One region of the Clostridium swellfunianum genome, then DNA from elsewhere that is predicted to be linked to it. Evidence: riboswitches for the same ligand, from Rfam matches in the RefSeq annotation. Region 1 holds a riboswitch; the other holds the start of a gene.
What was found. A riboswitch is a leader RNA that binds a small molecule or an ion and turns the genes downstream of it on or off. The one in region 1 is predicted to bind cyclic di-GMP.
Positions count from the first base shown of each region.

Region 2: linked by a shared signal. The riboswitch ahead of pilM (pilus assembly protein PilM) and the one ahead of NBE98_RS02285 (helix-turn-helix domain-containing protein) in region 1 are both predicted to bind cyclic di-GMP.

Region 1 covers NZ_JAMOFV010000006.1:457,661-460,991, reverse strand. The annotation lists gene NBE98_RS02295 (hypothetical protein) at 1-399, opposite strand, end outside; gene NBE98_RS02290 (uracil-DNA glycosylase) at 483-1,124, opposite strand; gene NBE98_RS02285 (helix-turn-helix domain-containing protein) at 1,316-2,107, opposite strand; cyclic di-GMP riboswitch class I at 2,225-2,313, opposite strand; gene NBE98_RS02280 (MFS transporter) at 2,482-3,331, opposite strand, start outside.
Region 2 covers NZ_JAMOFV010000006.1:4,324,375-4,327,705, forward strand. The annotation lists gene NBE98_RS20555 (hypothetical protein) at 1-479, opposite strand, end outside; gene NBE98_RS20560 (PilN domain-containing protein) at 476-1,018, opposite strand; gene pilM (pilus assembly protein PilM) at 1,022-2,047, opposite strand; cyclic di-GMP riboswitch class II at 2,306-2,388, opposite strand; gene NBE98_RS22485 (type II secretion system protein) at 2,395-2,775, opposite strand; gene NBE98_RS20575 (type II secretion system F family protein) at 2,852-3,331, opposite strand, start outside.

The sequences.
Region 1 (3,331 bases):
GTCTTCAGCCTTTATAAGAATTCTTGCCGCAGACTCAATAAATAGATCATTGGCACTTCTTTTCAAATCCTCTAGCAATTTAGGCATCACTGTTTCCTTATGTTCCATTAACTTTCTATCTATAATAGCAACAGTTCTAGGTATAAGGGATTTTCTAAGCATATTGTAAAGCTTATTTATATCCTCTTCGTTTTCAACAACTCTATTTTCTTCTTCCATTTGCTTTTTCTTAGCATCTGGAAGCTGTCTGTAGAGCTCTTCATCCATTCCATTAACTGATACAGTAATATCTAGTATTCTAAAGGCAGACATCTGGCTTGGAATGTTATTTTTAAAAAACTCTTCACTTAGGTTATCATTTATGAATTGTTGCACATCTTTTGAACCTATTTTACTCATGCTTGCACCATCCTTTGTTGATTTCACTTTAAATTATATACAACATTTAAGTTTTAAACCATATTAAGCAATTCCTAATTAAATTACAAGTATAGTGCTTTAAAAGCCTTAACGCCTTCAATAAATTCATTTTTGCCGCCTTGAGCAGGATGCCTAACCTTATGACAGCTTATATTAAGCTTTCTAAGAGTCTGTTCTGCCTTATTGCCAACTGCAACAACATGCTTTATGTTAAACATTTCAATCATTCTTAAAAGCGGCTTTTCCCCAATAAGCAGCTCTTTGCTTAGAGGCGCTCTATTACTTTGTCCATGGCCTTCCTTGTGGGGATGAAACGGAAATGCGTTCCATGCAAGTGACATAATATCATGTTTTATAAGAGTATCCCATATTATAGTTGCTGTAGCTTCCTTAAGAAGCTTATCTTTTTCCTCTACAAGTTTGTATCCAGCCTCTCTGCCAAATAAGTCGAGTCCATTCATATTATTCATAAGCAAATGCTCACTTGTAAAAGGAACTCCTGTAAGCCTGCAGCCTCTGTAGCCTGGTGCCTCTCCTACAAGCATAACCTTTGGCTTTATCTTATTCATCTTATTTAGATAAATCAGTAAGTTCTTTCTTCTAATCTCATTATCCTTATACTCATAGGAGTACTGGTTGTACACATTAGGTGTAACTTCTGTCATAGCCAGCTCCTCTATGAAGCCTTCAAATTTGTTTCTCATCTAATCAATCCTTTATAGAATTAAGTTTACTAAATATTATTATATTAATAGTGAAGGTTTTATACAATGAGTGAAAATTTGGAAGGACTACTTTACTAGCAGGTTTGCTAATAAAATAGTCCTTTACATATGGGCATCTTCTTATATAACTATTTATTTAAATACTATATGTTATAAATCTATTTGATTGATTAAACTTGCAAAAAACCATTCATCCTGCTCGTTATCTTTCCTTGAACTGAATAAAAGCTTCTATTTAAAAGAGTAGCAATTTCTCTATAAGTTTTGCCGTTGTTAACCATAGACTTAAGAGTCATTTCTTCTTTGGTTGTCCACTTTTTTCGAGACGACATATCTTTCTTAAGCTTATCTGACTCTACCTTTGCTAAAAGCCATTCTGGAAGCTCACAGCTTCCTTTATCTCGTGAAGTTATGAAGCAGGTATTTATAAACTTAAGATCGCAACTTCTCGCATCCCATTTATCTTGATGTTCCTCTAAAAATATTTTAAAGTTATAGATAGTAATCTGATATTTCTTTACAGAATTAACCTTTAACCTTCTATATTTTACATAACCTCTGTTCATCCAATTATAAATAGTCCTCGTTCCAACTCCTAAAACAGAAGCAACATTTTTAGGAGTAAGGTATTCACCATTTGCAATAACCTGATCCCTAAGCCCTATTTTGTGTGCCTTAAGCAAAATTCCATTCTTTGTTCTTCCTAGCTTTTTTGCTATATTTTCTACAGGAATAACTCCCCACTTCTCCTCAAGGTATGATACTTCTTCTTCAGACCAGTGTTTATTTTCTGAGTTTAATCCAAGTCCTTTAGCTTTTTTTATAATACTCTCCCTGCTTCTATCAGGCAAAAGTCTTATTATTTCTTCCATAGGTTTTACATTATAAAAATCTTTTAATATTTGTACTTCTTCGTTTGTCCACTTTTTCTTTAAACATTTTTTTACTTCATTAGTATTCAATTCCCCACACACTCCTCAATTAATAAAACATTAGTTGTTTTTAGTTAACTTAATTATTAAAAAAAGACAAGCAAAAAAGGTGCCTGTCTAGTAAAGCTCAAAAAGTTAACCTATATCAACGGCAACCTGACAATCATGGCAATTAATCTTGCTTTAGACTCACGGCTTTGCGTCTCCACCTTTCGATGGGTTTGCTATTATACAAATATAAAATAATTGATTTATGAAGTTTTATTTCTATTATTTTACACTCATAATTATATTATATAAATTTGGCAAATTCAAGGTTTTTTATAATATAATTAAAATTACTTATTCTATTTTTGGAGACTTATATGTCTGAAAGCACTTATTCACTAGCAAATTCCATTTTCTTACTTTTTTCGCTCCATAATAAGCAATACTACTACAGGAGATAAGATGATTCCAGAAACTACTATAGCAGCAGAAATTGAGGTTTTTAAAGCTATAAACCCAATAATAGGTCCCCCAATAATCTGACCTAAGGCGTCTATCTGCCCATAGGTTGATATAACTGTAGCTCTTACCTCTGATTTTATATTTTTATTTCTCCAAGCACTGTATATTGGTCCATTGGTAGTTCTTAAAATATAGAATAAAAGGTACATGGATAATGCTAAAGTAAAATTTCCCGAAAACCCAAAGAAAATCACTGCTGCAACCATAAGTATATTAATTAGAGTTAGTATCCAAACCCTATCAAGCTCCCCTGTTTTCTCCATTCTTCGCTTTATATATTCAACTGCAAGTATGCTTATAAGCATCGCAGTGCCATCTATAATTCCAATCCAAACTATAGGCTTGATTCCTGCTATGTTTGGAAAGCCTATATCATTTTGAAGGTGCGCTGTCCATAATCTGTCAAAGCCTTCGCTATAAAGGCCATACAAAAGTGCTATAGACATCATTAAAACTAACACTTTGCTTCCTTTTATAAATTTAATCCCTTCCATGAAGGTATGTCTCATTTGCATCCAAGAATTTCTGTCTTCTGCAGGAGCGGGTTTGAAATTTTCCTCCTTCATAAAGAACATTAGAAAAACAGAAAGCATTATAAATAGAACTCCACCGATGATAATTGGCAAATTCATAAGCTTTACACCTATTACAGTACTTAAAAGTATGCCAATAAAGGAAGCCAACTGGCTCATTTGAGCTCCTTTTAAATAAACCCAATCTAAACTTTTGCCTTCCAGCTCATCT
Region 2 (3,331 bases), 3.9 Mb from region 1:
TCCCCCTTAATATTAATAATTACCGGAACAGCCATAATACTTATCCCTGAAGCTTGTGTTTCTTTCTTTTGCTCGCTGCCTGCCTGATTGCTAGTAGTTGGTGTATTTTTCAAAGTCCCTTCACCTGCTTCATATTTCACTCCATTACCCATAGTAAGACCAACTAAGGTAACCTTATTTTCCAAAGCAAGCTTATTTAGCTCTCTCATAACCTCAGCATTCATATCACTCTTAGGCATGAGCTTTATGTACTTATCATATTTTTCCTTTAGTGAGACTATTTCTTCGTTCATCTTCTTATTGCTTGTATCCATAAACTTGGCTTGCAGTACCTTCTGCTCATAATTATTCACTCTATCTTGAACAGCTTTTGTTTTTATTCCTATTGGAGTTATTATATATTGGTAGTAAATATATCCTATAAGCATAATTGCAAATATGCTTAAAAGAAGCTTTTCACTTTTACTTAAGTTCTTCATTTTACTTCCTCCCTTATATTAGTGATTACTAAGGTGAAAGTATAGATACCCTTTTGTTCATCTTTAATTATATTTGCAACAAGGCTATTAGTAAATTCCTTTGACTCTTGAAGATTAGCTGCAAACTCATTAATTGAGTTGTATACCTTTGCTGCTGCAGATATATTAATACTGCCCGACTTATAATCAAGAGTATTTATAACAATATCCTGTGGCATATGCTTTTCCAAGCTTTTAATAACTGGATATATGGCAGAGTTGGATTTTTGTGTTTTCTCTACTAAATCTGCATACTGCTTGTAGGAGGTTACTTCTTTTCTAAGCTTCTCATTATCAATAATTATAAGCTTCGATTTTTCCAGAGAGCCTTTAAGGTCAGCTTCTCTTTTGTTAAGCTCGTTAAGCTTTGCATAGGGCACAATAGCAATAGCCGCTAATAATGAGAGTATAAGCAGCGCCCCGCCAACTGTTTTAAGAAGCATTGCATCCTTTTCTCTCTTCTGCTTTATATGGTTTGGAATAAGATTAAGTTCTCTCATAGCCTACTCCTTTCTTAGCAGCAAGCCTATGCTATTAACATAGTATTTGAAGCTGCAATTCTCAGGAAGCTTTGTTTTTATCCCTATTTCTTCAGCCGAGTCAACTATTTCCACTGTAGTTGAAAAGTATTCCTGAATGTAATTATCAATTCCTTTTATTTCTGCGCCTTCTCCAATTACATAAATCATGTCTAGCGACTTATTTGTTTTCCCTGTGGTATAAAACTGTATAATTTTCTCAAAGGAATAAAGTGCTTGATCAAACAGACCTTTTATTGCCACATCAACAGTACTCTCTTCTTGCACATAAAAGTTAAATACTCTTAAGAAGTTCTTCGCAGATTCCTCTGGTCTGGATTTAGCAAATGGATACATTATATCCGCCACATTATTAATTCCAAAAGGTATGGTTCTCTCAATAAATAATCTCCCGTTCTCTAAAATAGTAAAGTTGCTATTATAATGATCTATGTGAATTATGCCGATGCTTTGTATTTCCTTCTTAAGCTTATGAACATTTCTAAAAACCTTGCTTATATTATTGGGAGCAATATCTATAGCTTCAAGTTTTAGATTTAATTTTTTAGCAAGCTCCACATACTTGTCTATCTTTTCTTTAGGTGCAGAAACCACCATAACCTTGTAGACTTTCTTTTCCTTTGTATTTATCTTATCTATTATCTCATAATCTGTATAATAGTTTTCTCCCTCATTGGGAAGGTATTGACTAATCTCCCACTGCAGTGATTTAATGATTCCCTTGCTGTCCATTATGGGTGTTTCTATATGCCTTACTACAATATCCTCACCGTGTACAGTAAAGGATATTCTTTTTGTGGTTATATTGTTTTCTTTTAAAAACTCTGAAATCGCCTTTGCAAGCCTTTGAATATTTAAAATATTTTCCTTTACAAAAGCCTCTTCAGGAGTCTTTATACTACCACAGCATTTTATCTTGTTTTTTGAACCTGATAGAATTTTTATGTACTCGTGCCCAATCTCTACAGCTATTAGGTCTTTTTCAAACATTAAATCACCACTTTCATGAAAGATGTAATCTACCTTTATTAGTTCTAAAATCATATATCTATAAAATTATATATTTGTTCTCTGTATTTATAAACTTTAAAAGGCAGCGCTATCGAACATGTTCATTAGTGCTGCCATGAAAGATTTATTTAATATTAATTATAGTCTTTTATTATTTTTCAAAAATAATGTTATATTTAATCTCAGCAGAAAAGATGTCAATTTTTAACTATATAATATTGTTAAATATTTATTTCAGAAATAAAGGGTCGGTTACACTATTAGCTCCATACAATTCAAGTGTCCATATGTAAATTGTATTTCTTTGCTACCCTAATCTCTTAATTTTAGTTAAGAGATTCATAAGAGTCAGCTGGCTTTGAATCTTTAACTTTTACATCACCAGTAGCAGCATCATACCAAAACTTATTTGCAGTATTTTGGCATGCCTTTACACCAGTTGAAGTTAAAGCTTCAGGTGCAAGATAAGCAGCCATTGCTCCGCTTGTTTTAAAATCCGATGCAGCCGGAAGTGAATTAGTAGATGAATTAGCTTGGAAAGTTTGTGCTGCACTTTGAAGTGTTCTTGCAGTAGCTAAATCTGCTTTATCCTTCGTACCACTTAATGTAGAACCGAATCTTGGAACAGCAATTGCTGCTAATATTCCCAGAATTGCAATAACTACAATAAGTTCAATTAATGTAAAACCCTTTCTTTTCTTGGTCATTAATTTTACCTCCCCTTTGTTTATCATTTTTTACCCTCCTAATGTTTATATATGAATGCTTATTATGCAATTCATTCTACATACTAGATACTAAGTTATACATCTCAAACATCGGCAACAGCATAGCTATTACAATAAAACCTACCACTACTGCTAAAAATACTATTATTAACGGTTCAATTAATGTTGACAATTGAGAAGTAGCATTTTCAACCTCATTATCATAAAACTCTGCTGTCTTTTCCATAATACTGTCTAGAGTTCCTGTTTCCTCGCCTATCTTCATCATTTGGGTTAGCATAGTGGGAAAAACGCCTCTGCCTTCGAGACTTAAGGCAATGCTATGACCTTTCCTTACTGCTTCGCTAGTGCTTTGGAGTAATTTACTTGCTACTGCGTTTCCTACAACCTTTGAACAAATATCAATACTCTCAAGTAGCGGCACGCCTGTACTCATAAGAGTCCCAAAGGTTCTTGTAAACCTTGCTGTTACAATCTTGGTAATTATCTTTCCAAAGAGCGGCATATCTAGCTTTAGCATATCTACTTTTTCTGC